Regions from separate parts of the Hafnia paralvei genome, predicted to be linked through region 3. Evidence: riboswitches for the same ligand, from Rfam matches in the RefSeq annotation. Region 3 holds a riboswitch; each other region holds the start of a gene.
What was found. A riboswitch is a leader RNA that binds a small molecule or an ion and turns the genes downstream of it on or off. The one in region 3 is predicted to bind thiamine pyrophosphate.
Positions count from the first base shown of each region.

Region 1: another riboswitch for thiamine pyrophosphate. It lies ahead of thiM (hydroxyethylthiazole kinase); the one in region 3 lies ahead of thiB (thiamine ABC transporter substrate binding subunit).
Region 2: another riboswitch for thiamine pyrophosphate. It lies ahead of thiC (phosphomethylpyrimidine synthase ThiC); the one in region 3 lies ahead of thiB (thiamine ABC transporter substrate binding subunit).

Region 1 covers NZ_CP083737.1:3,384,512-3,394,363, reverse strand. The annotation lists gene speG (spermidine N1-acetyltransferase) at 1-165, opposite strand, end outside; gene purN (phosphoribosylglycinamide formyltransferase) at 332-970, opposite strand; gene purM (phosphoribosylformylglycinamidine cyclo-ligase) at 983-2,023, opposite strand; gene upp (uracil phosphoribosyltransferase) at 2,326-2,952, shown strand; gene uraA (uracil permease) at 3,160-4,452, shown strand; gene hda (DnaA inactivator Hda) at 4,534-5,241, shown strand; TPP riboswitch at 5,362-5,458, shown strand; gene thiM (hydroxyethylthiazole kinase) at 5,491-6,327, shown strand; gene thiD (bifunctional hydroxymethylpyrimidine kinase/phosphomethylpyrimidine kinase) at 6,324-7,124, shown strand; gene K9N75_RS15975 (endonuclease/exonuclease/phosphatase family protein) at 7,343-8,221, shown strand; gene K9N75_RS15970 (hypothetical protein) at 8,290-9,144, opposite strand; gene K9N75_RS15965 (inhibitor of vertebrate lysozyme family protein) at 9,341-9,802, shown strand.
Region 2 covers NZ_CP083737.1:289,227-299,078, forward strand. The annotation lists gene K9N75_RS01335 (thiazole synthase) at 1-442, opposite strand, end outside; gene thiS (sulfur carrier protein ThiS) at 444-644, opposite strand; gene K9N75_RS01345 (HesA/MoeB/ThiF family protein) at 641-1,393, opposite strand; gene thiE (thiamine phosphate synthase) at 1,386-2,048, opposite strand; gene thiC (phosphomethylpyrimidine synthase ThiC) at 2,048-3,997, opposite strand; TPP riboswitch at 4,129-4,251, opposite strand; gene K9N75_RS01360 (Rsd/AlgQ family anti-sigma factor) at 4,324-4,839, opposite strand; gene nudC (NAD(+) diphosphatase) at 4,918-5,697, shown strand; gene hemE (uroporphyrinogen decarboxylase) at 5,746-6,810, shown strand; gene nfi (deoxyribonuclease V) at 6,826-7,515, shown strand; gene K9N75_RS01380 (YjaG family protein) at 7,590-8,180, shown strand; gene hupA (nucleoid-associated protein HU-alpha) at 8,370-8,642, shown strand; gene K9N75_RS01390 (DUF1481 domain-containing protein) at 8,703-9,374, shown strand; gene purD (phosphoribosylamine--glycine ligase) at 9,418-9,852, opposite strand, start outside.
Region 3 covers NZ_CP083737.1:3,861,590-3,871,441, reverse strand. The annotation lists gene thiP (thiamine/thiamine pyrophosphate ABC transporter permease ThiP) at 1-50, opposite strand, end outside; gene thiB (thiamine ABC transporter substrate binding subunit) at 26-1,024, opposite strand; TPP riboswitch at 1,072-1,166, opposite strand; gene sgrR (HTH-type transcriptional regulator SgrR) at 1,353-3,071, opposite strand; gene K9N75_RS17995 (sugar efflux transporter) at 3,297-4,478, shown strand; gene rtcR (RNA repair transcriptional activator RtcR) at 4,484-6,061, opposite strand; gene K9N75_RS17985 (slipin family protein) at 6,573-7,709, shown strand; gene K9N75_RS17980 (nucleotidyltransferase domain-containing protein) at 7,709-8,512, shown strand; gene K9N75_RS17975 (DASS family sodium-coupled anion symporter) at 8,706-9,852, shown strand, end outside.

The DNA.
Region 1 (9,852 bases), 480 kb from region 3:
CTGATCGTGGATATGTTTGTCATACAGCTCAGAGAGTTCTACAAAGGCAATATAGGGTTCTTCAAACCAGTAACGCATAATGCTGGCGTTATTATCGAGTTGATGAACGAACGTCAAATCTTCCCGTTCCAGGGGACGTAATCTGACGTTGTTGTCGCTGGACATGTTGATTCCTCTCACTGTCATAATTTTCAGCTGAATAGCCGATGTAGTGAATACTACGAGTTTTATTATAGCGTTAGTTAATGTCAGAAAAAGCCACGGAAGCGTAAATACAAAAATCCCCAGCTAAAACCGGGGATTTAAAGGAATATTCGTGATTGTAACGATACTAGTCCGGCGCATATCCCTGCGGTGGCAAACGAACGCCGTCTAGCCAAGCCGCATCGTCTTTAGTCGTTAAACGGCCTTCGACAAACCAGCTGACAACCAGCGGATAGATGGCGTGTTCTTGTACCTGAACGCGCTCGATAATCTCGTCTTCGCTATCTTGCTCAAAGATCGGCACCTTGGCTTGCAATACGACTGGGCCACCGTCGAGCTCATCGGTGACGAAGTGCACTGAGGTGCCATGCTCTTCATCGCCGTTGTTTAACGCTTGTTGGTGCGTATGCAGACCCGGATATTTTGGTAACAGCGACGGATGGATGTTGAGCATCCGACCATTATAGTGCTGAACAAAACGCGGCGACAGAATACGCATATACCCAGCGAGAACGACCAGGTCGGGATGGTAATTGTCGATCTCATGCATCAAGGCAAGATCGAAAGCATCGCGGTCGGCAAAGGCTTTCGGATCTAAATAATGAGCAGGAATATTGTCATGTGCCGCGCGTTCAAGCCCATAGGCATCGGCCTTGTTGCTAAATACGGCACTGATACGAGCACGGATCCGACCCTCATGACAGGCGTCGATTAACGCCTGTAAATTGCTGCCGTTGCCGGAAATTAAAACCACGATGTTTTTCATAACATGAACCGCTTATGCGTTAATCACCACACGCTCTTCGCTGGTGGAAGCGGCAATTGTACCGATTTTCCACGCCTTTTCACCGTTGGCATTCATGAGTGCGATAGCGGCATCGGCTTCTACGGCTGGCAGAGCGATAATCATACCTACGCCACAGTTAAAGGTACGATACATTTCATGACGGCTGACGTTACCGTTCTGCTGGAGCCAGTTAAAGACTGCAGGCCACTGCCAACTGGATTCATCAATGACGGCCTGAGTACCCTCCGGCAGAACGCGTGGGATATTCTCCCAGAATCCGCCACCGGTCAGGTGGGCAATGGCATGAATGTCATGTTCTTCAATCAGTTTCAGAACTGATTTTACGTAGATTTTAGTGGGAGCCAATAAATGATCGGCGAGTGGTTTGCCTTCTAGCTCTATGGTGAGTGGGTCGGCATGGCTGACTTCAAGAATTTTGCGAACCAGAGAGTAACCGTTCGAATGAGGGCCGCTTGCGCCGAGTGCGATTAATACGTCACCCGCTTCAACTTTGCTGCCGTCGATGATTTCTGATTTTTCGACCACGCCGACACAGAAGCCGGCGACGTCGTAATCTTCGCCGTGGTACATACCGGGCATTTCAGCGGTTTCGCCACCGACCAATGCGCAACCGGACTGTTTACAGCCTTCAGCGATACCGGTGATAACGCTAGCCGCGGTATCTACGTCCAGTTTACCCGTAGCGTAATAATCGAGGAAGAACAGCGGCTCGGCGCCCTGTACGACTAAGTCATTGACGCACATTGCGACTAAATCAATGCCGATAGTATCGTGACGTTTCAAGTCCATCGCCAGACGTAGCTTGGTGCCGACGCCGTCGGTGCCAGAAACCAAAATTGGTTCGCGATATTTTTGTGGTAGGGCGCAGAGCGCACCGAATCCACCCAGCCCCCCCATGACCTCTGGGCGACGAGTTTCTTTTACCACACCTTTAATGCGATCAACTAAGGCATTGCCAGCATCAATGTCTACACCTGCGTCTTTGTAACTGAGAGCGGTTTTGTCGGTCACTGCGAAAATCCCCATGGCGGTTAGGATGAGTTCTGGTATCTGTGATAAAGCGAGTGGTCGCGTGGCCTAAGCTCACATCAGATAACAGAAACCACCCTGAAATATTCAAGAGCGCGGCAATTCTAACAGTCTAGGCAAACGTTTGCGAGCGGCTTGTGAAGGGGATCTGGTTTTTTCCTGTAATCCGTGTAGATCTCATCTAAGCTGATCTGGATCATGATTTTAACGGTGGCGCAGAAATTAAAAGGCGGTATAATCTCGCGATTTTTTTTTGCGCTGACCGCTACCTGGGAGATGAAATGATGAAGATCGTCGAAGTAAAACACCCGCTCGTAAGACACAAACTGGGCTTGATGCGCGAGAACGATATTAGCACCAAACGTTTTCGCGAACTGGCATCAGAGGTCGGGAGTTTACTGACCTATGAAGCGACCGCAGACCTAGAAACAGAAAAAGTCACTATTGATGGTTGGTGCGGTCCGGTCGAAGTAGATCAGATCAAAGGCAAAAAAATCACCGTGGTTCCAATCCTGCGCGCAGGTCTGGGCATGATGGAAGGCGTCTTGGAGCATGTACCAAGCGCGCGTATCAGCGTCGTTGGCGTTTACCGTGACGAAGAAACTCTGGAACCTGTACCTTATTTCCAGAAACTGGTTTCTAACATCGATGAGCGTATGGCTCTGGTGGTTGACCCAATGTTGGCAACCGGCGGTTCTATGATTGCCACCATCGACCTGCTGAAGAAAGCGGGCTGCCATAGCATTAAAGTGCTGGTATTGGTTGCTGCGCCTGAAGGTATTGCCGCACTGGAAAAAGCACATCCAGACGTTGAGCTGTATACCGCATCTATCGATCAGGGCTTGAATGAGAAGGGGTACATCATTCCTGGCTTGGGCGATGCGGGCGATAAGATATTTGGTACTAAATAAAAGATGAGCCGGCTTTGAGAGTCGGCTTTTTTTTGGCCTGTATCCTTCATATATGAAGCGGCATTTGTGCTGGCGAGGTTCACTGATGAGACCAAGTGATTTGGGAGTGAACCTAGGCGGTTAGATGCAACTCCCAATATTTAGGGTGAGGCCAAGTTCAAAACACAACACCTGATAATTCAATAAAATCACTTAGAGGATGTAACCATGACTCGTCGCGTCATCGGAGTAAGCGAACGCCCACCGCTTTTGCAAACGATTCCGTTGAGCTTTCAGCACCTGTTTGCCATGTTTGGGGCAACGGTGCTCGTGCCTATTTTATTTAAGATTAACCCTGCGACGGTTTTGCTGTTTAACGGTATTGGTACGCTGCTGTATTTATTCATCTGTAAGGGCAAAATCCCCGCTTATCTGGGCTCTAGCTTTGCCTTTATTTCCCCTGTGATGCTGCTTTTACCGTTGGGTTATGAACTTGCATTAGGGGGGTTTATCGTCTGCGGCGCACTGTTTTGTTTGGTCGCGCTAATTGTGAAAAAAGCGGGAACCGGCTGGCTGGATGTGATGTTTCCACCCGCAGCGATGGGCGCGATTGTGGCCGTAATTGGTTTGGAGTTGGCTGGGGTCGCGGCCAACATGGCTGGATTGCTGCCTGCCAACGGGGCTTCCGTAGACAGCACGACGATTACGATCTCTATGGTCACTCTTGGTGTGACCGTGCTGGGCTCGGTACTGTTCCGTGGTTTCTTGGCAATTATTCCTATTCTTATTGGTGTGCTGGCGGGTTATGCCCTGTCGTTTGCGATGGGCGTTGTCGATTTAACGCCGATCCGTGAAGCACACTGGTTTGCGTTGCCGACGTTCTATACGCCGAAATTTGAGTGGTTTGCGATTCTGACGATTCTACCCGCCGCGCTGGTGGTTATTGCAGAGCACGTTGGTCATTTAGTTGTTACGGCGAATATTGTGAAGAAAGATTTGCTACGCGATCCGGGGCTGCATCGTTCGATGTTTGCTAACGGTCTGTCTACGATGTTCTCCGGTTTCTTTGGCTCAACACCCAATACCACTTACGGTGAAAACATCGGCGTTATGGCGATCACTAAGGTATACAGCACATGGGTTATCGGCGGTGCAGCGGTGTTGGCGATTCTATTATCCTGCATCGGCAAACTGGCTGCGGCGATCCAGATGGTACCCGTACCGGTGATGGGCGGGGTGTCCCTACTGCTGTACGGGGTAATCGGTGCTTCTGGTATCCGCGTACTGATTGAGTCTAAAGTGGACTACAACAAAGCGCAGAACCTGATCCTGACCTCGATTATTTTGATCATCGGCGTGAGCGGCGCGACGATCCATATTGGTGCGGCTGAGCTGAAAGGCATGGCTTTGGCAACGATCGTGGGTATCGCGATGAGCTTGTTATTCAAAGTGATCAGTATGGTGCGTGGTGAAGAAGTGATCATCGACGAACAGGAAGAAGAGCAAACGCCTGCTCGTTAATTCGATCCTTCAGATCCTAACTCAACAGCCGCTGGTTTATGTGTTAAACTGGCGGCGTTTTTTTGCCTGTTTTGGTTTGAGGTGCTTCTGAATACGCCGGCACAGCTTTCACTGCCACTTTATTTACCTGATGACGAGACTTTCGCAAGTTTCTATTCGGGAGAGAATTCTTCTCTGTTAGCTGCATTGCAGGGCGCTTTGCAGCAGGAGCATGGTACCTATATCTATTTTTGGTCGCGTGAGGGTGGGGGACGAAGTCACCTGCTGCATGCGGCCTGCGCAGAACTTTCCCAACGCGGAGAAGCCGTGGGCTATGTGCCTTTGGATAAACGCGCCTACTTTGTGCCAGAGGTTCTTGATGGCATGGAGCAACTCTCTCTGGTGTGTATCGATAATATCGAATGTATCGCGGGAGAAGAGGAGTGGGAGATGGCAATTTTCAATCTCTATAACCGCATCCTTGAAACCGGCCGCACACGCCTATTGATCACCGGCGATCGCCCTCCGCGCCAACTGAATCTGCGTTTACCCGATTTGGCCTCGCGTCTGGACTGGGGACAAATCTATAAACTCCAGCCACTCGGCGACGAAGACAAACTTTTAGCACTACAGCTACGCTCTAAATTGCGCGGTTTTGAATTGCCAGAGGATGTCGGACGTTTCCTACTAAAGCGTCTGGATCGTGAAATGCGTACGCTGTTTATGACGTTGGATCAGTTGGATAGGGCGTCGATCACCGCACAGCGCAAGCTGACGATCCCGTTTGTGAAAGAGATATTGTCGCTTTAAGATTTTGTTTTTTGTCTGGCATCTATGTTGTGCCAGAGTTTAATACCATAGGCTGTTTACCTGATTGTTATCAGCCTTGTCCGTTCTAATTTGAACGGAACATCGTCGTAATAGTGTGTTTTAAATGACTCGGGGTGCCCTTCTTTGTGAAGGCTGAGAAATACCCGTATTACCTGATCTGGATAATGCCAGCGTAGGGAAGTCAGATGCTTTAAGGCATCGTCTTCTTGACCGCCGGTTGGGAGGAATATGTCTATCACGTCCAATACATGCCCCACCGACTTACTCATCGATTTCCCCACAGACCGTGCCGCAGCCGTTTTTACTCAGTTTCGCTGTTGTGCCCCGTTGGTACACTGTCTCACTAACGAAGTCGTACAGACGTTCACCGCCAATGTCCTACTGGCTTTGGGTGCATCACCCGCAATGGTGGTCGAGCCTGCAGAGGCTGCTCAGTTTTCTTCCATAGCTGACGCTTTGTTGATTAATATCGGGACACTGCATGCGCAACGAGCGCAATCGATGCTGGCAGCCATTGCCTCGGCCAAGCAAAACCAAAAACCTTGGATTTTAGACCCCGTAGCCGTTGGGGGGCTGACCTATCGTACCGAATTCGCTAATCATCTTTTATCTCTTCAACCTGCGGTTATTCGCGGGAATGCCTCTGAAATCCTCGCATTAAGCGGAACAGCTCCCGGTGGGCGCGGTGTTGATAGTGTTGATGGTTCTTTGGATGCCTTGCCTGCAGCGCAAGCTTTAGCGCAGCAAACGGGCGCTATCGTTGCTGTCACCGGCGTGACTGACTACGTGACTGACGGAGATAAAACCTACGCGGTTAACGGTGGTGATGCATTGATGACACGCGTTGTCGGCACTGGTTGCGCACTCTCCGCCGTGGTGGCGGCGTTTAGCGTTCAACAGCCTGATAGGTTGTTGGCAGTAGCGACAGCGTGCCGAGTGATGTCGCTGGCCGGTGAACGAGCTGTGCGTCATTCATCCGGTCCTGGCAGTTTCATTCCCGCTTTCCTCGACTCTCTGTACCAACTTTCCCCGCAGGATTTTTTACGTTCAGGAGATATTCAATGAAGCGAATTAATGCACTGACTATTGCAGGAACGGATCCGAGCGGTGGCGCGGGTATTCAGGCAGATTTAAAAACTTTTTCAGCGCTGGGAGCTTATGGCACCAGCGTGATCACCGCACTAGTGGCGCAAAATACCTGTGGAGTACAGTCGGTTTATCAGATTGACCCCTTGTTTGTTGGGGCACAGCTGGATTCAGTATTAACCGATGTTCGTATCGATAGTGCGAAAATCGGCATGTTGGCGAATGCAGAAATTGTTGCGCAGGTTGCTCAGGCGTTAAAGCGCTACACGATCCCCTTTGTGGTGTTAGATACCGTTATGGTGGCAAAAAGCGGCGATCCGCTACTCGCACCTGAAGCTGTGCAAGCCGTCCGTGAACTGCTACTGCCCAACGTGGCGTTGATTACTCCCAATTTGCCGGAGGCCGCGGCCTTGTTAGCCTGTCCCATGGCGACAAATGAAGATGAAATGCGCCGCCAAGGGTACGCGTTGCTTGAGATGGGATGTCAAGCAGTGTTGATGAAAGGTGGACACCTAAGCAATAACGAAAGTCCTGATTGGCTATTTAGCGCCGACGGTGAGCAGCGCTTTACGGCTCCCAGAGTTCACACCCGTCATACTCATGGCACCGGATGTACGTTATCTGCGGCGCTAGCTGCACTGCGTCCTCGACATCATAGTTGGAGTGAAACGTTATTCATGGCGAAAAATTATCTGCAAAATGCGCTGGAAGCCGCGGATTCATTAGAGGTCGGGCAAGGGATTGGACCCGTGCATCATTTTCATCAGTGGTGGTAAAAGCCTGAGACGCCAAATGAAGAGAGGATTTTGTGTAACTCGCTGATTTATATTATGTAAGTTGAATCACACTTGCATGGAAACTGTGATGTAACACGAGGTTTAGATATTTAGTCATCCGAGTTAAGTGTGACCTTTCTTCATTTTGATACCAAACAGTTTTTGCTTGGAAATCGTGATTATCATGTACTGGCAAATAAATTAACCAGGTGACATTAATGAAAAAAATAATTCTAGGCCTTATTCCATTTGTTGTTTTTGCAGCCCACGCCGATACAAAGGTTCTGACTCCTGAAAAAAATGGTACGCCAAATAAAATCTATAGCGAATCTCAAGCGCCTCAGCTGACTATTGCTAATTACAATATGGCTGCGGCAAGGGTATCCGATCTCAGCACGCTTGCTAAAGCGATTAAGGCGATGAATGCCGATATTATTTCGTTGAATGAGGTCGATAAAAATACGCAGCGCAGCGGAAAGGTTGATCAAGTTGCCGAGCTTGCTAAGTTAACGGGTATGCACGCTGCATTTGGTAAAGCGATTGATTTCGAAGGTGGTGAGTACGGCGTTGCGCTGCTTTCCAAATATCCAATCGATAAGCAACAGGTGTTTCCTCTGCCATCAGGAGATGGGGAGCAGCGAGTTTTACTCGTGACTCAAATTCAGGTGCCACATTTTGATTCCCCTATCATCATGATGAGTACGCATCTTGATTGGCAAGAAGATCCTACGATCCGTTTGCAGCAAATTCGTGAGATAGAAAACGTGACGATCGGGAATACCGACTCGTCGTTCAATAATATCGCTTCATCGATTAAACTTTTGGCTGGTGACTTCAACGATACCTACAATGGACCTGCAATTAGAGAGCTTGAACGCTATTGGAATCCGTTGGTTGTTGAAGGGGCTGATATGAGAACGTGGCCTGCAGCGAACCCTGCTCTCGACTTAGATCACCTTTTTGCTTTCCGTGGACAGCAGTGGAAAATTGAAGAGCTTACGGTTCCGAATAAGAAAGCAGAATGGAAGGCGGTGAATTGGCCGGTTGCCAGCGATCATATTCCAGTGATTGTTAAGATGAAGCTGCTAGAGCAATAAGATGACGTGATTGTCTGAGGATCTCTCTCTTCATCGAGAATTTCCTCAGACATATTCATGCCCAGCCTTTATTCACGGTGGGTCACCAAACTAAATAGCGCTTTGGCTCTTTGTATGTGTTCTGCATCAAAACGATTGAGCGTGAAAAATTGCTCGTTTTTTCCGGGGCGAATCGCCAAGGCTAACTGCTTCTTCCCCTGTTCATCCTGTAGCCAGCCATAAAGGTAGCTGCCAATTCCGTCGCCGTCATGCCAGCTAATCATTACCGATGTACATGGCGAGGTTTCTCCAGCAGGTCGAGTTGCAATAAAGAGTTCACCCTGCCATAGGCCGCTAAATTCATCGTCTTTTTGCAGTTTTTTCCCATTACTGGCCAACGTATTCGCTAGAGCATCGGCTTTATCTTCGGTAACTTCATTTTCAAGCGTTTGCCAAAGTGGGTAATCGTTTTCAACCTGATAACAGGCGGCACCAAGATAGTCGTTAATATCTCGCCACTGTTGGTTCACGGTTTCTTTCATCTCGGCATCAAGAATATTGCGATACTGAATCAGTCCGCCACCGTTTTCACCTAGTTGCTGGTAGGCAATTAATGCCATGGTGCGAGGCTTACGTCGAAATGTTGCCCACAGTAGAAATTTGGGAATACGGAAGGTGATGGCTTGCACGCTAAAGCGAAAATGCCCCGGTCGAGTGAGCATGAAACCGTTTGAGGTGCCGCGTTTATCTTGGTAATTGCGGATCATCACCAACGGACAGAGCCCCATCCAACCCGTTAGATAATGTTCTTTCATTGAGCCGTTCAAATCCAGATCGGCCACCATTTGCGAGATCTTATCTTCCTCGAGCTTATTCAGTGGGTGCGCAAGCTCGGCGCTGTGAAGGCTTTTATCAAGTGGTGGCAACGATGGGAGCGTGAACATATTCCTGTTTCTCAAGTCGATTCTGTTGGTTGATAGCTTACCCTAAGTTGTCATACCAACGTGAGTTTCCCGCTTTTTTGTCCTAACTTTCGTGGTATGGATCAACTTTTGGCTTGTCGCGTGGTCATATAGAATATTCGTATGTTTTTAATTGTTAGATTTGCATTAGATATTAGAGCCGCAAAGGATGTTGACTATGATTGATAAAAAAATGCTTAGAATCGCGTTGTTTGGTGTCGTACTGGGGATCAGTTCGACCAGTTTTGCTGTAAATATCCCTATTTCAACGTCGGAGCTGGTACAGCAATCAGGCTATCAACAAACGTGGCAAAAGATGGTGAAGGGGCAGAAAAATTTGCCTGTTTGGGCCCGCAAAGGTACTGGCACCTCAACCCCTCCTGAATGGGTAACTTGGCAAGGCAAAAAATATCAGATAGGGAATATTTGCAAACCCCACGACTGCGCCAATAACTTCATGTATGTGGCATTTAGTAGCGATAAGAAGCAGGCATGGGGCGTTCGTGTGGAAATCACGGATACTCCAGATGCACTTGAACACCCAAGCAAGTATGCAAAATATCAGTGGCTGGGTAAGCCGAACGAGCAGATGAAGGCGATGCTCACTAACCAAATTGAAAGCAAGCCAGACTGGAAATAATCTGTCATAACGTACTTTTGTTATATATTTCCCGAGCATTAAGAGTGCTC
Region 2 (9,852 bases), 1.2 Mb from region 3:
CCGCCGCGCAGCCCACCTCCTCTAAACGTTTACAGAGAACAGGATCGGCGCCGCAGTAGGGAAGAACCACAAATCCTTCTTCTACTAATATTTCGGCCGCTTTGAGTGTTTCGATAGGATCAGGCAGTAGATAGCGAACGTCGGGATGTATTTCCAGTTTTATCCAGTGAGTACCAAGGGCTTCTCGCGCTAGTTTTGCGGCAAAAATGGCTTCTTCTGCCGTTTTTGCACCTGAGGTATTCGGAAGCAGGTTTGCGCCTAGCTGAAGCAGAGGCGCAAGAATGGCGTCATTGCCGCTTTTCAGATCGACACGTTTCATCGCCATAGTGATGAGCTGCGAACCCGACTCATGCAATGCCTCTAGCATTTTATCCGCCGAGGAAAACTTTCCTGTTCCAGTAAACAGGCGTGATGAAAAAGTTTTATCTGCAATTTGTAGCATCTTAACCTCCGGCAATTGCTTGGAATACCACCACTTCATCTCCTTCGGCTAGCTGTTGCGTCGCCCAATTTTCGCGCGGGAGAATGGTTTGATTGAGCGCTAGAGCAGTGCCCTGCTGATGGCGACCTAACTGGAGCAACAACGATTCAACGCTGGTAGCTGCGCTGAGGGTGACACATTCATCGTTAACCATAATCTTCATGCGGCGATGCCTCCGCAGACGGGGCAGGTTGGAGAGCGTTTTAAGCTGAAGGTGCGCCAGCTTTGTTGGCGGCCATCGAATAAACGTAGTTTCCCTGACAGGGCCGAGGGTATTCCTGCCAGCATTTTGATGGCTTCAAGAGCCTGTAGCGTACCGATAACGCCAACGACGGGGCCAAGGACACCGGCATTGCGGCAGTTGCGCTGTGGTTCAATGTCGTCTGGCCACAGACACCGATAGCAGCCCTGATCGTATGGTGGTTCAATCACCATCAGTTGGCCGCCGAATCCCACTGCACTGCCACTAATCAATGGCTTAGCCTGCGCAACGCAAGCGGCGTTCACCGCCTGACGTGTGGGCATGTTATCGCTACAATCGAGGATTAAATCTGCATGCGCTATGGCTTTGGCTAGGGAAGCGCATTCTAAATGCTCGGGCAGTGTTATCAATTCAACCTGAGGATTAAGTTCTCGTAAGTGATGCTTGGCCGTTTCTGCCTTTGACCGTCCAAGATCGTCGGTTCGATATAGGATCTGACGCTGAAGATTGCTGATGTGCAGGCGATCACCATCAGCAAGTATGATCTTACCGATTCCTGCCGCGGCAAGATACATTGCTGCCGGCGTTCCTAATCCGCCAAGCCCCACGATGAGTACGCTGCTGGTACTGAGTTTTTCTTGTCCTTGAGGGCCAATTTCTTCCAGTAGAAGTTGGCGACTATAGCGCATGAAGTCTTGATCGCTAAGCATCGTTGGCTCTCCTGTTTTCTATCAGCTGCAATAGCGTATCGGTTGCTGCCAGCCAGTCTTGCGCCTGAGTGATCGCGCTAACCACGGCAACGCTGCCGACACCACACTCAAGCACTGCTGGTACGCGATCGATGTTGATACCGCCAATGGCAACGGTAGAGTAATCAGGAATACGCGCGACTTGACGTTTGAGGTCAACCAGCCCCTGAGGGGCTGAAGGCATCAGCTTGGTTTGGGTCGGAAATATATGCCCCAGTGCAATGTAGGAGGGACGATAGGATAGAGCGCGATCCATTTCGATATCATCGTGGGTTGAGAGACCGAGTCTGAGATGAGCGGCGCTGATTGCGGATAAATCTGCGGTATCTAGGTCTTCTTGTCCGAGGTGAACGCCGTAGGCACGGTGTTTGATAGCGAGCTGCCAGTAGTCGTTGATAAACAAACGCGCCTGATAGTGTCGACCCAGTGCGATAGCCTGCGCGATATCGGTTTCCACCGCATTTTCGCTTTGGTCTTTGATGCGTAGCTGGATAGTGCGCACCCCCGCCTTTAGCAGACGTTCGATCCACTCAACGCTATCAACGACGGGGTAAAGACCAAGGCGTTGTTCGGTAGAAGGAAAGGGGGCGGTGCGAGAATGAGTTAACGGAGCCATCAGTTTTTCTCCGTCTGCAGATCGCTGGTGGTGTGGTAAATCTCGCCGCCTTTAGCACGAAAAGCCTCTGACATCTGCGCCATGCCTATTTCTACGGGCTGCGGCGCTGACGCTTCTTGTTTGGCAGCATAGTCGCGCACTTCCTGAGAGATTTTCATCGAACAGAATTTTGGCCCGCACATTGAACAGAAATGTGCCACTTTGCCTGATTCTTGTGGCAGGGTTTCGTCGTGATAAGCTCGAGCGGTGTGAGGATCAAGTGCCAAGTTGAATTGATCTTCCCAGCGAAATTCGAAGCGAGCTTTAGACATGGCATTATCACGGATCTGAGCTCCAGGATGCCCTTTGGCAAGATCGGCTGCGTGGGCTGCGATCTTGTATGTGATCAGCCCCTGTTTTACGTCTTCTTTATTGGGTAAACCTAAATGCTCTTTTGGTGTGACGTAGCACAGCATGGCACAGCCAAACCAACCAATCATGGCGGCACCAATACCTGAAGTGAAATGGTCATAGCCGGGAGCAATATCTGTCGTTAACGGACCTAATGTATAGAATGGCGCCTCGTGGCAATGCTCCAACTCTTCGGTCATGTTACGGCGGATCATTTGCATCGGCACATGCCCTGGTCCTTCAATCATGACTTGTACGTCATATTCCCAAGCAATTTTAGTCAGTTCACCTAGTGTGTGTAGTTCAGCAAATTGTGCTTCGTCATTGGCGTCTTGAATTGAACCCGGACGCAGGCCGTCACCCAAGGATAATGCAACGTCATAGGCTGCGCAGATTTGGCAGATTTCGCGGAATCGCTCGTACAGGAAATTCTCTTTATGATGTGAAAGGCACCATTTCGCCATGATAGAGCCACCGCGTGAAACGATACCGGTTAGACGTTTAGCGGTCATTGGGACGTAGCGCAACAGCACTCCCGCATGAATGGTGAAATAGTCTACGCCTTGTTCAGCTTGTTCTAAGAGTGTATCGCGGAATATTTCCCAGTTTAGGTTCTCGGCAATGCCGTTAACTTTCTCTAACGCTTGATAGATTGGAACGGTGCCGATAGGAACCGGGCTGTTGCGTAAGATCCATTCGCGAGTTTCATGAATATAGCGGCCAGTGGACAGGTCCATAACGGTGTCTGCTCCCCAGCGCGTTGACCAAACCAGTTTTTCGACCTCTTCTTCTATCGAGGAAGTGACCGCTGAGTTACCAATGTTGGCATTGACCTTCACCAGAAAGTTACGGCCAATAATCATCGGCTCAGACTCAGGGTGATTGATATTGGAAGGGATAATGGCGCGGCCAGCAGCCACTTCGCTACGGACAAATTCGGCGGTGATATCTTTTGGCAGCAGTGCCCCAAAATTTTGTCCTGGATGCTGCTGCCGCAGCACTTCACCACGGATACGTTCGCGCCCCATATTTTCGCGAATGGCAATGAACTCCATTTCGGGCGTGATGATACCTTGTCGAGCGTAGTGGAGCTGTGTAACGCATTTACCTGATTTCGCGCGCCGTGGCTGTGGCAGGTTCTCGAAGCGCAAATGATCTAAACCTTCATCGGCTAAGCGTTGCTGTGTGTAGGCGGAGCTGAGCTGTTCCAGCGATTCGGTATCATCGCGTTCAGCGATCCAGCGATCACGGAGTGGTTTTAACCCGCTGCGTACGTCAAGTTCAGCATGTGGGTCGCCATAAGGCCCCGCAGTGTCATAGACAGGGATTGGTTCGTTGGGTTCGTATTGCGGGTTATCTTTGCTGCCGCCAAGCAACGTTGGACTGAGCTGAATTTCGCGCATCGGTACGCGAATATCACTACGCGAACCCGTTAGATAAATGCGTTGCGAGTTTGGATAGGCCTCACCGCGCAGATGATCGATAAAACTCTGTGCTTCTGCGCGTTGCTCGCGACGAGAAAGCGGAGTACGAATTGTTTCATTGTTATTCATAGACATAGCAAATTCCTACCAGTGTTCTGGTTTAACAGTGATTAAAAAATCAAGTTGGAGAATTGCTTGTCTGGAGCTCGGAGGGAGTAATGGATAGCCGTCACCCAGTCAGATCTCGATAGATTGCTGGTAGGTGATAATAGATTACTCTTGTTCCCTTCGCGGGTATTAACCCGATCAGGTTCCGCGGATCCCGAATTAACGGTCTCAGCCTGTAGGGGAAAATTTTTCCCGCTCACTAGGCACTCCGACAAGAGCGCCCAGTGTAGGAGCGGGAAGACAAAACTGCAAGCTGTTAACTAAGCTGTAATGTCTATGCTACTTTCAAAAAATTATGCTGGGCGAGCTAATGAATCGTCATTATCAGCGGCAGGCGTGTTTGCTTGCCAGATGTCATAGGCGATTTGAATTAGGTTATCTTCTAAGGCAAAACGAGCCGCTAGTGTTTCACCAATATGTGATAGTGCGTCGTGGAGTGCTAGGCACTCTTCTTCGTTTAGCTCATCATCGGTAAAGCGGTCGTGAAAGGCCATAATGAGCTTGGTATTATCGTGCAGTGCTGGATAGATTTTTTTTGTTACCGCCATGTGCGGGCTATCGTCACCTCCAACGAGTTCTACGATACGATCGTAAACATGGAAGTGGCCAGCAGAGAGATAATCCACCAAATTGTGACAAAAGTTCTCCAACGCTTTTTCATTAAGCGGGGTATGCTTTTCTTTGTTTGGTTTTATTCCGACCAGTGCGCAGTAGGCTACGAGCAGTTCCTTTCGGGCTTGTAGCCATTGGTCGATTAATTCATGACTACCACCTACGCGTTGAGTCAGATGTTCGAGACGGTTGAGCATATATTCAACTCCATGAGGTAAATGTTACAAATTAGCAACAATCGAATGCCAGATTAGCAGAGGTTTAATGTCAAAGATATGGAACAACAGTTAAAAGATGATGACACCGGCTGGTGGGTTATCAGCCGTGAGGGCAAGGTCTGGTTACCTCGTGGGGAGCTGCCTTTTGGCACTGCACAACAATGGCAATTAAGCACCAAAAAAGCGCACCAAATCGGTGAGTGGGAAGGGCATCCAATGTGGTTGCTGGAAGAGTCACGTAGTCAGGATATGGCGTCCATTCGCCAGCTTATCGACGTGGATCGTGGTCTTTTCCAGCTTGTTGGCCGCGGAGTTCAGCTAGCGGAATTCTTTCGCTCCCATACCTTCTGCGGCTATTGTGGGCATGAGATGTACACCAGCCGCTCTGAGTGGGCATGTATGTGTCCTCACTGCCGTCAGCGTTATTACCCACAAATTGCGCCCTGCATTATTGTGGCGATTCGCCGCGGAGATGAAATCTTGCTGGCTCAGCATAAACGGCATCGTAACGGTATTCATACGGTGCTCGCCGGTTTTGTCGAAGTGGGAGAGACTCTGGAAGAGGCTGCGGCGCGTGAAATCATGGAAGAGAGTAACGTGCGAATTAAGAATTTGCGCTATGTCGCCTCACAGCCTTGGCCATTCCCACATTCGCTGATGATGGCGTTTATGGCTGATTATGCTGGCGGTGAGCTCAAGCACGATCCAAAAGAGTTATTGAATGCAAACTGGTATCGCTATGACAATCTGCCACAACTACCGCCGCCTGGAACCGTGGCGCGTCGTTTGATTGAAGATACCGTAGCACAGTGCCGAGATGAGGCTGAAAGCGAATAACGCATGGGTCATGCTACAATGCGATGAGATTAATTAGGGAGCCAAAGGATGACTGAACTGAAGAACGACCGCTACCTGCGCGCACTGCTGCGCCAGCCGGTAGACATGACTCCGGTATGGATGATGCGTCAGGCCGGACGTTATTTGCCAGAATATAAAGCGACTCGCGCACAGGCCGGCGATTTTATGTCGTTGTGCAAAAATGCTGAATTGGCCTGTGAGGTAACGCTACAGCCGTTGCGTCGTTATGCGCTGGATGCGGCAATTCTGTTCTCAGACATTCTGACCATTCCTGATGCCATGGGGCTTGGACTCTATTTTGAAACGGGTGAAGGGCCGCGCTTCTCATCGCCAATTACCTGTAAAGCGGATGTTGAAAAGCTTCCTGTGCCCGACCCAGAAGATGAACTGGGTTACGTGATGAATGCTGTGCGTACCATCCGTAAAAATCTGGCTGGGCAGGTACCTTTAATCGGTTTCTCTGGTAGCCCGTGGACGCTGGCAACCTACATGGTTGAAGGCGGCAGCAGTAAAGCTTTCACCAAAATTAAAAAAATGATGTATGCCGAACCAGCGACCATGCATCTGTTGCTGGATAAAATCGCCGATAGCGTGATCCTTTATCTTAATGCGCAGATCAAAGCGGGTGCTCAGTCGGTGATGATCTTTGATACGTGGGGCGGTGTGTTAACGCCGCGTGATTACCGCGAATTCTCCCTGAACTACATGCATAAAATTGTCGATGGCCTGATCCGTGAGAACGAAGGACGCCGCGTGCCAGTCACGCTGTTTACCAAAGGTGGAGGTCAGTGGCTAGAAGCAATGGCTGAAACCGGCTGCGACGCACTAGGCTTAGATTGGAGTACGGATATTGCCGATGCTCGCCGCCGTGTCGGTGACAAAGTTGCGCTGCAAGGAAACATGGATCCATCCATGCTGTATGCGCCTGCTGCTCGAATTGAGCAGGAAGTTTCGACTATCCTTGAGGGATTTGGTCACGGCACCGGACATGTCTTTAACCTTGGGCATGGTATTCATCAGGATGTACCACCGGAGCATGCGGGTACGTTTGTAGAGGCTGTTCATCGGTTGTCAGGTAAATACCATCGGTAATTAAGGCATTAAGTCATGGATATGAAAGCACTGCGTGAAGAGCAGTTGGAGAAGGCGAGCCAGATTATCCGCACGGACGATCTCGGTTTTGAACAACCGACGCTTATTGCCGGTGCTGATGTGGGCTTTGAACAGGGAGGGGACGTCACACGTGCGGCGATAGCCGTGTTGCGTTATCCCTCACTTGAGCTGGTGGAGTATCAGATTGCCCGCATTGAAACCCAGATGCCTTATATTCCTGGTTTTCTCTCTTTCCGAGAGTACCCAGCGCTGATCAAAGCGTGGGAGATGCTTCAGCACCGCCCACAGTTGGTGGTTGTCGATGGTCAAGGGATCTCTCATCCCCGCCGTCTGGGCGTGGCGAGCCATTTCGGCTTGTTAGCCGATGTTCCGACCATTGGCGTTGCCAAAAGCCGTTTATGTGGTCAGTTTGCTCCGTTGAGTGATTCGGTTGGTGCAATACAACCACTGAATGACAAACAAGAGCAGATTGGTTGGGTATGGCGCAGTAAAGCGCGCTGTAACCCGTTATTTATTTCTACGGGGCACCGCATTAGTTTGCCTACGGCGCTGCATTTTATCCAAAGTTGTATGCGTGGCTACCGTTTGCCTGAACCCACGCGCTGGGCGGATGCAATCGCCTCTAATCGGCCAGCTTTTCAACGCTGGTTACTCCAACATTCTGATAATAACGCGCAGATATAGGGATCTCTTGATTTTTCAGTTACACTGCGCCGGAATTATTTTTCAGAGACTTATTTTTCTCTAAGAGACTTAGCATGCTGCGTAACCCGATCCACAAACGGCTGGAAAAGCTGGAAAGCTGGCAACATCTGACGTTCATCGCCAGCTTGTGTGAGCGTATGTACCCAAATTATCAGGCATTTTGTCTGCAAACCGGATTTGGCGATCCTATGGTTTACCGCCGAATTTTGGATTTGATTTGGGAAACGTTGACGGTAAAAGACGCTAAAGTGAATTTCGATAACCAGTTAGAAAAACTGGAAGAGGCAATTCCTTCCGCTGACGACTATGATATTTATGGCGTTTACCCTGCTATTGACGCTTGTATTGCATTGGGTGAAGCTGTGCATTCCCGTTTAAGCGGTGAAATGTTAGAACATGCAATCACGGTGAGTGAGACATCATTACGTACCGTTGGTATGCTGGAGATGACTCAGGCCGGTCGTGAAATGACTGATGAAGAGCTCAAAGAATTGCCAGCAATGCAAGATGAGTTAGATATCCAATGGGAGATTTTCCGCTTGCTTGTTGAGTGTGAAGAGCGCGATCTGGAACTCATCAAAGGATTAAGATCTGACCTGCGTGAAGCAGGTGTTAGTAATATCGGTGTAAATTTAGCGCAATAAGACGGCAAAACGTGATTTAACACCTGATTTGTCGTCCCTTAAGGCTTCACATTCGTACCCCGGTTGTTCTACATTTGGGGGGCGTAAAAAAAGTGGCTATCGGTGCGTGTATGCAGGAGAGTGCTGTCAATCGGCATATCCGTCGCACTCGATGCTTTGCAAACGATAAACACACTGTAAGGATAACTTATGAATAAGACTCAACTGATTGATGTAATCGCGGAAAAAGCTGACCTGTCTAAAACTCAGGCTAAAGCAGCTCTGGAATCTACTCTGGCGGCGATTACCGAGTCTCTGAAAGAAGGTGATGCTGTACAATTGGTTGGTTTCGGTACTTTTAAAGTGAATCATCGTAACGAGCGCACTGGCCGCAACCCACAGACCGGTATGGAAATCAAAATTGCAGCAGCAAACGTACCAGCGTTCGTTTCTGGTAAAGCTCTGAAAGACGCAGTTAAATAAGACCGCGTGATTCACAGCCTGTTTGTGAAAGATATAAGCAGGGGGGCGTTAACGCCCCTTTTGTCTATTTGTAAGCCTGTGGCGGCATTACTGTTCGCTGCAGGACTTGCTGTAACCCTCTCAGGTTGCAGCTCTGATACTTCCTCTCCTCGTTTCACCGCAACAGGTTATATTGCCGATCAAGGCATGATGCGTATTTGGCGTAAGGATGATGCTAAGCATCAACCGCTTGCCATTATGAGCGTCTACAGCCCACTAAAAGGCAAAGGTACGATAATCAGCTATTACGCTTATCAAGACGGTAATCTGAATCTTGTGCGCCAGACTATACAAGGCGGCGAGAAAGACGTACTCGAACTGCGTCTGGATGAAAAGGGTGAACTCAGCTACATGCAGCGCCAAATTGGCGATCAGCGGCAGCTACTCACGCCGGATGATATCGCTCGCAGTCAGTACCAGTCGCGCCATATGGTTGAGATTTCTGAAGCGCTACGCGTGGGCAATGTGCGCCTGATTCAAGGTCGTTGGGAAAATAGCCGATTTACCAGCTGTACTGGCGAGACTCAATCGCTGAAGCTAGAGGACTGGCAATTGAAATGGATCGAGAGTCGTGCATCGCACTCATCTCTGCCGCTGGGTATTGCGTGGCTAGATGCTCCTGAGGGGCAGCAGCTTTTGCTGGTTGCCAATGAAGATTTTTGCAGTTGGGAGCCTACAGTCGATACGCTGTAAAAGTAGCCGAGAACCACAGTCATGCTCCTCGGCCTGATGGGCTTTACTGGGTACGTTGTATCGCGCGATAGCCAATATCTTTACGGTAGAAACTGTCTTCCCAACTAATCTGTTCTGCTAATTGATAGGCATTTTGTTGTGCCTGTTTGATTCCGTGTCCTAGAGCTGTTGCACACAATACGCGCCCGCCCTGTGTCACGACATCACTACCAACCAACTGGGTTCCCGCGTGGAAAACCTTTTCACCTTCTGGCGAGTTAATGGGTAAGCCATGAATAACATCACCGGTTCGGTAAGATTCTGGATAGCCGCCCGCAGCTAATACCACGCCCAGTGCATCACGTTCATCCCACAGAGACTCTTTCTCGTTTAGTTTCCCTTCGGCACCCGCTAAGCACAGTTCTACCAGATCAGATCTCATGCGTAGCATGATTGGCTGAGTTTCAGGATCGCCAAATCGGCAGTTGAACTCTATAAC
Region 3 (9,852 bases):
AGCCCTGGAAGTAGCCAGAATGGAATTAACGGCTGACGGCGGCTTGCCATGAGCGGATCCATGTTGCGCGGTTTTGAGCGACTTCGGCTGGGGTGAATTCGAGAGCCTTAGCGGGGACGTTTAACTGTTCAAAGCCCTGTGGAAGCGTCGTTTGGATAACCGGATACATCCAGTTTCCAGTAGGCATTTCATTCTGGAATGCCGGTGTTGTGATGAACTGCATAAATTTATGTGCCAGTTCTGGTTGTTTGCTGCCCGCAAGCTGCGCTGCAACTTCTACCTGCAGATAGTGCCCTTCGCTAAATTCAGCGGCGGCGTAGTTATCTTTTTTTTCTTCGATGATGTGATACGCCGGCGATGTGGTGTAACTCAAGACTAAATCGGCTTCGCCTTTAAGGAATAAACCGTACGCTTCGCTCCACCCCTTGGTGACCGTCACGGTTTTTTGCGCCAATTTTTGCCACGCCTGTGGCGCTTGGTCGCCATACACCTTTTGCATCCACAGCATCAGGCCAAGACCGGGTGTACTGGTGCGTGGATCTTGATAAATCACTTTCCATTTTTCAGGGCTTTCTATCAATTGCTTCAGGCTAGTTGGCGGATTTTTCAATGTGTTTTTGTTGTAAACGAAGGCAAAATAGCCATAGTCATAAGGCACAAATGTGTTATTCCGCCAGCCGCCAGGGACACTGAGTGTCTGCGTATCAACGTTGCTAGGCACGAACAGCCCCGTTTTTTCCGCCGCCTGCACCAAGTTATTATCCAGCCCCAACACTACGTCGGCACTGCTCTTTTGGCCTTCCATTCGAATGCGGTTTAACACCGAAACGCCATCTTCTAGCGCCACAAATTTCAGCTCGCAGCCGCACTCTTTTTCAAAAGCGGCTTTCACTTTCGGGCCAGGCCCCCATTCCGCAGCAAAAGAGTCATAGGTATAAACCGTTAGAACCGGTTTATCGGCAGCACTATGCACCGCAAAGGCCGTAGATATCAGCATCAAGGCAGGAATTATTCGTTTCAACACTTTGCACTCCGTGAGTTAAGTCAGGTCGCAAAGGTCTTTGAGCAAGCGTGGATACGCTCTCAAATCCCTCCGCCGGTATTATCCGGATCAGGTTCGACGGGTTTCTCTCAGCAAAAAACTGGTTGCGCCCGCGTTGATCCGATGTCGTGCGGTGCTCGTAATCCTCACATACTATTGTATGCTGCGGTTACTCCGCTCCGGCCTCCATCGGCTGAACGCTTGCTCACGACGTTTTTTAGATCGCCGATCTAACTCTGTTTTCTGCACCCCGTTGAGAACAGCGCGTTATTGTAAAGAGAGCATGTGTTATTAGAAAGGATTAATAACGTTATCGAGGTTTTTCACAGCCGGTAGAAACGGTTAATTCGTGAATATCGCTTTCGTTGGATTGCGCTGGAGGCGCGAACCATGCGGATTTGAAGTCGAACCAGCCGAGAGTGTTCATCCGGACACCGCGCATGCTGTGCTGCCCGTGGAGTTTGAGCCAATGATGAAATAGGGGGTGAAGCTGATGCTCTTGCACTAGACGTTGGCTCCATTCCGCCATCGGCAGAGCGTTGTTACGCCACTGGCTGGCATCTTGCTGCAAATCGCCACTCAGGCAGTGCTGTAGCAGAGGCAATTCATACATCATCGAAAAAATCGAGAATTCGAGCGGCATGTAAAAGTTAGCACTACCCAGCCACAGATCGCTTTTTGCATCGCCTTCATACCAGCGGCTATAGCTGATTTCTTGCATCGTGAGCTCAACGCCATAGTCTGCAAGCAGCGGTTTTAGTGCCAAGAATATTGCGTGAAACTCCGAGTGCTTGGTGTACACCGTCAGCGTGAGATGGGTCAGATGGGCCGGTTTCTCGTTATCGCTAATCAGTAGGTTGTGGTGCCAGCGAGGCAAAATGCCATACGCAGGTGACCAGTAGCGTTGATGGATCTTGCTCGCTTTATTCAGCAACGCGATAGGGTTGATGACCTGACACAGCCATTCACGCACTGCGGGGTCGGAGGTGATTGCTGAGCGCTGATCAAACAGCATGAAATAGCAGCCCTCTTCCAAACGACTTTCTAATTCATCTTTTCCGGTTTCATCGGACTGAAGCTGCACGCCAGCGTGCACCAGTTCTTCCGAAATTTCGGGTAACACCCAGATATTGACTTCATCGATTAGCGCGCGAAAACCAAAGTAGTCGTCATAGGCGCGGATTTTAAGCTGAGTCTGGGTATTACGTACCACCTGATAGGGCCCAGTCCCGATGGGGGAGCGAGTAAAATTGGGCAGTGATTTCCATTCGCGCGGTAGAATCATGGCGTTGACGCTGCCGAGTAGCCACGGTAGCCACTCATCTGGCGTGCTTATTTGAATATCAATAACGTACGGATTTGGGGAGGTAATGCTTTTCAGATGTGAAAACAGCGGTTGTTCCCGCAGTCGTTCAAGAGAGTGGATCACATCGGCCATTTCTAGCTCGCGTCCGTTATGAAAACGAATAGCGGGGCGTAGGTAAAAGCGCCAATGCAGCGGCGTTAAAGCCTGCCAGTGATGCGCTAGATCGGGTTCGAGTTCCCCGTTTTCCTCATTTAGCTGAGTGAGGCCGCTAAATATCTGTCGGGCCAAATGGGTTTCGGAGCGACGCATTGGCGTTCCTGGAAGCAAATTAAACAGCGGGCGATAGTAAAGAATACGCAGGATATGCTTACCCTGACGGAAGCTGCGTCCTAGCTGAGAGAGCAGCATTTGGCGCACTGAGCTGCGGTCGCCAACCAGTTGCACTAACTGCTCGATATGATCTTGGTCTAACAGCTCTTCGGCGCGTAACTGCTGTACCTGAAGGCCAGTTGATTGGAAAGTGAGTGTGGAGCGTTTACCACGTCCAGACTCGGCCTGCCAATGTAACCATCCTTGTTGCTGCATAGCGTTGAGTAAGGTTCGCACATGACGACGCGAGCAACTGAGCGTTTCTGCCAGATCGGCTAGCGTGGTTTCCGCTGATTTGCCTTGAAAACTTTGCCATAAGCGGATGAATTGATGTTGTAAACGCGACGTCGCCATAAAAGAGGAACCTTTTTAGGTAAAGCTATCAATTTTTCTTTCCCTATATTACGCAGATAATTTCAGCAGATGAAAGAGAAAGAGGTGAGTAATCATTTGTCTCTCCGACATCAAAGAGTGTTTCTGAGTAATGGTGCTTTTCACCGACCAGCAGGTCTGCCTGCTGGTTTTTTTCTGTTATCGTACTGCCAGCCGTATTTGATAATGCCAGCTTAGGAAATCAGGATGACCTCTTTGTTGACTGCTCGCCGCCGAATTAATCCCATCTATGCCGCGTTTTTGATTGTTGCATTCTTAACCGGAATTGCGGGAGCGCTTCAGGCTCCTACGCTAAGTTTATTTTTAACGACTGAAGTGAAGGTGCGTCCCCTTTGGGTTGGCCTCTTTTATACGGTGAATGCGATTGTCGGGATTGCGGTGAGTTTCTTGCTAGCGAAGCGTTCCGATCGTCAGGGCGATCGTCGCAAACTGATCATGTTTTGTTGCGCAATGGCGGTGGGAAACTGCCTGTTGTTTGCGTTTTGCCGCAGTTATTTGTTGCTGATCTCCGCAGGCGTTTTCTTGGCAGCGCTGGCGAATACGGGAATGCCGCAGATTTTTGCCTTAGCGCGTGAATATGCCGACCGTTCAGCCAGCGAAGTTGTGATGTTTAGTTCGGTAATGCGAGCACAGCTCTCTTTGGCATGGGTGATTGGGCCGCCGCTTTCATTCATGCTGGCGCTGAATTACGGCTTCACTTTTATGTATTTGATTGCTGCTGCCGTGTTTATTCTTGCGATTGTGCTGGTGGCCTTTATGTTGCCATCAATGCCCCGCACAGAAACCACGGGTGAAGCCGTCGTTATTCCCACCAATGCGTTTGGCGACAAAAACGTGGTGATGCTGTTTATCTCCTCCATGCTGATGTGGACCTGCAATACCATGTATATCATTGATATGCCGTTGTATATCACGCAGGATCTTGGTCTGCCAGAAAATTTGGCAGGGCTCTTGATGGGGACTGCTGCGGGTTTAGAGATTCCCGCGATGATTCTAGCGGGTTACTACGTTAAACGTTTTGGCAAACGTAACATGATGCTGTTTGCCGTTGCCGCTGGGATCTTATTTTATGCCGGTTTGGTGTTGTTTAAATTCAAATTGGCATTGATGGTGTTGCAGTTGTTTAACGCGGTGTTCATCGGAATTATTGCCGGTATCGGCATGCTCTATTTTCAAGATTTAATGCCGGGTCGAGCGGGCAGTGCGACGACGCTATTCACCAACAGTATTTCGACCGGTGTGATTATGGCAGGGGTATTACAAGGCGCGTTGGCTGAAACATTAGGCCACTACGCGGTATATTGGCTAGCGACAGCGCTGGCGATAGTGGCCTTGATTTTGTGCTCGCGAGTGCGAGATGTGCCCTAGGGAATTTATTCTCCTTTGATACTCTCCCAGCTCAGCCCAAAACGTGCCAGATATTTACGTAGACGATCGGCGTCATTGGGCTGTTTTTTCAATTGGCGTGATACGGAGAATAGCTTACGTCCTGCCTCGGATAAGCTGTCTGACGAGCGGCAAACGCTGATCACGCTGGCTAATTGGCTGCGATCGAACAGATCTAACTCGGGGAGATCGGGTAAAATTTCTGGCTGATCTTTTTGCCAGTTTTGTTGTAGCCGAGCGATTTCTTCTTGTACCAGTTCGTCATCAATACGCCCTGTATCCGCAAGTGTTGCCATACGGGTGACCGAAGCCGCTAGTTCACGGAAGTTTCCTCGCCATTCAGCCTGCTCGGAACAGGCAAATTGCAGATAGCGTTGACGTGCTTCTTTATTGAAACGCACCTGTGCTTGCTGTTCTTGGCTATAGCGGTTGAGTTCAAAATCCAGATTCGGCTCTATATCTTCTCGCCGCTGCGCCAAGCTGGGGAGAGGAAAAGTCCACATATTGATGCGCGCATATAAATCCTCGCGAAAACGTCCTTGCTTGACCCATTGCCGCATATCGCGATGGGTGCCTGCAATGAGTTGAAAATTGCTGGAAACCTCTTTATCTGAGCCAAAAGGTAAAAACCTTTTTTCTTCGATTGCTTTGAGCAGCATGGCCTGTTCATCGAGTCCTAACTCTCCGATTTCGTCCAAAAACAGCACGCCGCCGTCGGCTTCTCGCAGCAGGCCGCTACGCGCCTGTAGCGCACCGGTAAATGCCCCTTTGATGTGACCAAACAAGGTCGACATCGCGTTGTCCCCGCGTAGCGTCGCACAGTTTACGGCCACAAATCGTCCGCTAACTTTGTGCCGTGATTGCCTCAGCTGGTAAATACGCTGTGCCAAAAATGACTTACCCGCCCCGGTGGGGCCAGTCAGCAGAATAGGTGCCGTCGAACGTAAGGCAACGCGTTCAATCTGATCAATCAGCGTATTGAAGGTGGTATTACGAGTGGCAATTCCCGATTTCAAAAATGAAATTGAAGCCTGCTGCTCGCGCTGGAAGCGACGGGTTAATTTGCTATAGCGACTAAGGTCAAGATCGATAATGGAGTAAACACCGGCGGGAGTGGCCTCGGTTTTCTCTTGGCTTTTAGGCGCTGGCGAGGTTTGTAGCAGGCTGGCTGGGAAATAGCGGGCCTCCGCGAGCAGGAACCAGCAAATTTGTACCACATGGGTGCCGGTGGTGATGTGGATTAAATACTCTTCGTTATCGGTATCGAAAGGGTAATGGGTGGCAAAGTCGAGAAATGCAGTATAAACCTCTTCAAAATCCCACGGGTCGTGCAGATTAACTTGATGCAGGCAAACCTGAGTGCTGCCGAGCTGGGCAATATCATCGCTTACCTGCTGCGCCATGCCGAGATCTCTTGGCTGATACAGAAGTTCGAGCCGGTCAATGGGCAAATCAGGCTGTTGGCATAGTCCTACCGTCGGTCGCCATTTATTCCAACGATTTGCTCGTTTACCGCGCTTATCCAGAACAGTGCCCAGCACACCAATAACGACTCTGCGCTTCATCTTCTTATCCAAAATTATAAATGACGATATTTTAAGATAACTTTACACGTATTTGATTCAAGGTGATATCGCAAGTAATAAAAATAAATATCTTATTTTTCATGTGATTAATTTTTTATTTTGCTGTTTTTAAAAAATGGCACGCTTTTGGCAATATTTATAACGCCACTTGCTGGGGTCGTAGGGATTCTAAACTCCCACCGGCACATCAAGAACGCCAAGTTGCGTTATCTGCGATGTGTTCTGCCAGCGGTAGATGGCCTGGTTAACCTGGGTTCGAATCCCAGAACATCAAATATTCCTGATGGGTAGGAAATTTAGAAATTTATTGTAGTGCCAGCCCGTGTAGCCAAGCCGTTAATGGTTACCGTCGTAGAAAACCAGCTAACACGCTGGGCAGGTGGCAAGGTCTCGTTAGCGCGAGTATCGGCTAGAGAGTTCTCCCCACCCGCTTCGCGTCACTGCCCGTTTTCTAAGACAGCGGGCTAATTAATCACAAGGAAGAAAAAATATGCGTAAGAACATCATTATACAAAAAGGGCAGATCGGTTTACTGACGAAGAAAGGCGATTATCAGAAAGTACTCGAAGCGGGAGAATATCGCTTTTTTGACTGGACTAATCAGTTGGCAGTGACGGTGGTTAATCTTAGCGATAGCAGAGTGGAGCCCGCACTGGCCGAACATTTACGCAGCTACCAGCCTGAGTGGGTTGAACGCTATTGCACCGCGGTGGATTTATCTGAACAAGAGATCGGCCTGCGCTATGAAAATGACATTTTACAGGAAATATTGCCACCGGGGACGCGTCGTCTTTATTGGTTGAATGGCAATCAGCAACGCATCGAACGAATTGAGGCTAATAATGTAGAAGTACCGTCAGAGATTGTGGCTGCGCTGCATCAACCGAAATTACGCAACCGTACGATTAAAGGTGGAGAAGGGGTGTTATTGGTGCAGGTGCCAGCGTGGCATGTCGGCATATTAAAAATTGATGGTGCAACACAGGCGTTGTTAAGCCCTGGTATTAGTGGATATTGGCGCTTCAACCATGCGGTGGAAGCCGAAATTGTTGATACCCGTTTGCAGGTGTTAGAAGTCAGCGGGCAAGAGATATTGACCCGTGACAAAGTGAATCTTCGGTTGAACTTAGCCGCTAACTGGCGCTACAGCGATGTGCTGCAATCATTTGCTTTGGTTGCTAAACCGCTGGAGCACATTTATCGCGAGTTGCAGTTCGCGCTGCGTGAGGCTGTTGGTACACGCACATTAGACGAGTTGCTGGAGAATAAGCAGATTATAGACGACATCGTGAGTGAGCAGGTGTCGCGGAAACTGGTTGGCTATGGCATTGAGGTCGTATCGCTAGGTGTTAAAGACATTGTTTTACCGGGTGATATGAAAACCATTTTGTCGCGTGTGGTTGAAGCGGAAAAATTGGCTCAGGCTAATGTGATCCGCCGTCGTGAAGAAACCTCTGCGACGCGATCGTTATTAAATACGGCGAAAGTCATGGAAAACAACCCCGTGGCGCTGCGCCTAAAAGAGTTAGAAACGTTGGAAAGAGTCGCAGAGCGTATCGATAAAATATCCGTGTTTGGTGGATTAGATCAGGTGCTAAACGGGCTTATACAAATTAAAGGGGTGTAATGTTACCTATGGAACTCAGAACTTCATGCGGCGTAAGCGCCGCAATGCGGATGCGTATTCAACAGACGCTGTGTGCGTTGGAAGAGGAATATCAGATACGCATATTGTACGCCTGTGAATCAGGCAGCCGAGGCTGGGGATTTGCTTCAACGGACAGTGATTATGATGTGCGCTTTATTTACGTTCATCGACCAGAATGGTATCTGCGAGTTGAGTCCGGTCGTGATGTGATAGAAATGCCAATTGACGATGAGTTAGACGTGTGTGGCTGGGAGCTACGTAAAACGTTGGGGTTGATAAAACGCTCGAACCCAACGTTGATGGAATGGCTGGATTCCCCGATTGTTTATCGCAATGAGGAAAGGGCGACCGCTGCATTAAGAGCATTGTTGCCCGATTACTTCTCTGGCTTACGTGGGCGTTATCACTATTTGTCGATGGCGCGGAAAAACTTTCGTGGGTATCTGCAAGGTGAAGAAGTTCGCTTGAAAAAATACTTCTATGTGTTGCGGCCATTGCTGGCGGTGCGTTGGATTGAAGCAGGTAAAGGTGTTCCGCCTATGCGTTTCGAGCAATTAGTGGCTGGTACTGTCGATGACGCTGATTTATTGGATGAAATAGCGCAATTATTGCATGCAAAATGTGAAGCCAGCGAAGCTAAGTATGGGCCTCGGATGAAGAAGATCCATGAGTTCATTCAATATGAGCTGGATGACAATCTTTCTCGTTGTGAAATGGTAGACAATGTTGCATGTAGTGATGATGTTTTGAACCGATTGCTGTTTCAGGAGGTTAATTGTTAAGTTGAGCAGTAAGCGCAGATGAGGATAACTGTGCTTACTGATTTTTGGATAAACCACTGTCATACACCCAATCGCATGCACATGGCCCGTGCGCAGTGAGCCTATAAAACGTATGATGTAAGGTGCAAAACCTAACTACGCTTGCCTGTCTCGCTTTGAGATACCGACTCACTTTGGAAGAGTTGATGACAATATGGGTAAATTAACACCGCTTAAACCTATACCTTCGCTGATCTCCATCGCTATCGCATTGATTATCTGGTTCGTGATCCCTGTGCCTGAGGGCGTTAGTCCAAATGCATGGCACTTGCTTGCGCTATTCGTGGGCACCATTGCAGCCATTATTGGTAAAGCGATGCCGATTGGTGCCGTGTCCATTATTGCTATTGCGCTGGTGGCCGTTACACAAGTCACGAATCCGGGTAAGCCCACCGCTGCGCTGGACGATGCGCTCAGTGGTTTTTCAAATCAGCTGATTTGGCTGATCGGGATTTCCATCATGATTTCCCTGAGCCTCAATAAAACGGGGCTGGGGGCACGCATTGGTTATTACTTTATTTCGCTGTTTGGCAAAAAAACGCTGGGCATTGCCTATGCGTTGGCGCTTGCTGAAACAACGTTAGCGCCGGTTACGCCAAGTAATACCGCGCGCGGTGGGGGGATCATCCACCCCATAATGAAGTCGATTGCCGATAGTTTTGGCTCGAAGCCGGAGCCGGGCTCAACGGAGAAAATTGGTCGCTATTTATCGTTAGTGAACTACAACATCAACCCCGTAACGTCGGCGATGTTTATCACCGCGACTGCGCCCAACCCGTTAATTGTGAATCTTTTACTGAAAGGAACGGATTCGACCTTTGAGCTGACATGGTCGATGTGGGCAATTGCTGCATTGGTACCGGGCATTATTTCTCTGCTGGTGATGCCGTTAATTGTTTACTGGCTGTATCCACCGGAGATTAAAAGCACGCCTGATGCGCCGCGATTTGCCAAAGATAAACTGCGCGATCTGGGGCCAATTTCGCTGGCGGAAAAAATTACCCTAGGGGTATTCGCGCTGTTGCTCTTCCTGTGGGCAGGAATCCCGGCTTTCCTATTGGGGAGTGACTGGACGGTAAATCCAACCACCGCAGCATTTATCGGATTGTCTATTCTGTTGGCCAGCGGTGTTTTGAGTTGGGATGACGTGCTCAAGCACAAAGGTGCTTGGGATACGGTAGTGTGGTTTGCCGCGCTTGTGATGATGGCGACCTATCTGGGAAAATTAGGGCTGATTAGTTGGCTCTCCCAAACGGTCGGTGGTGCGATTTCTCATCTTGGCATGGGCTGGATTGGCGGGA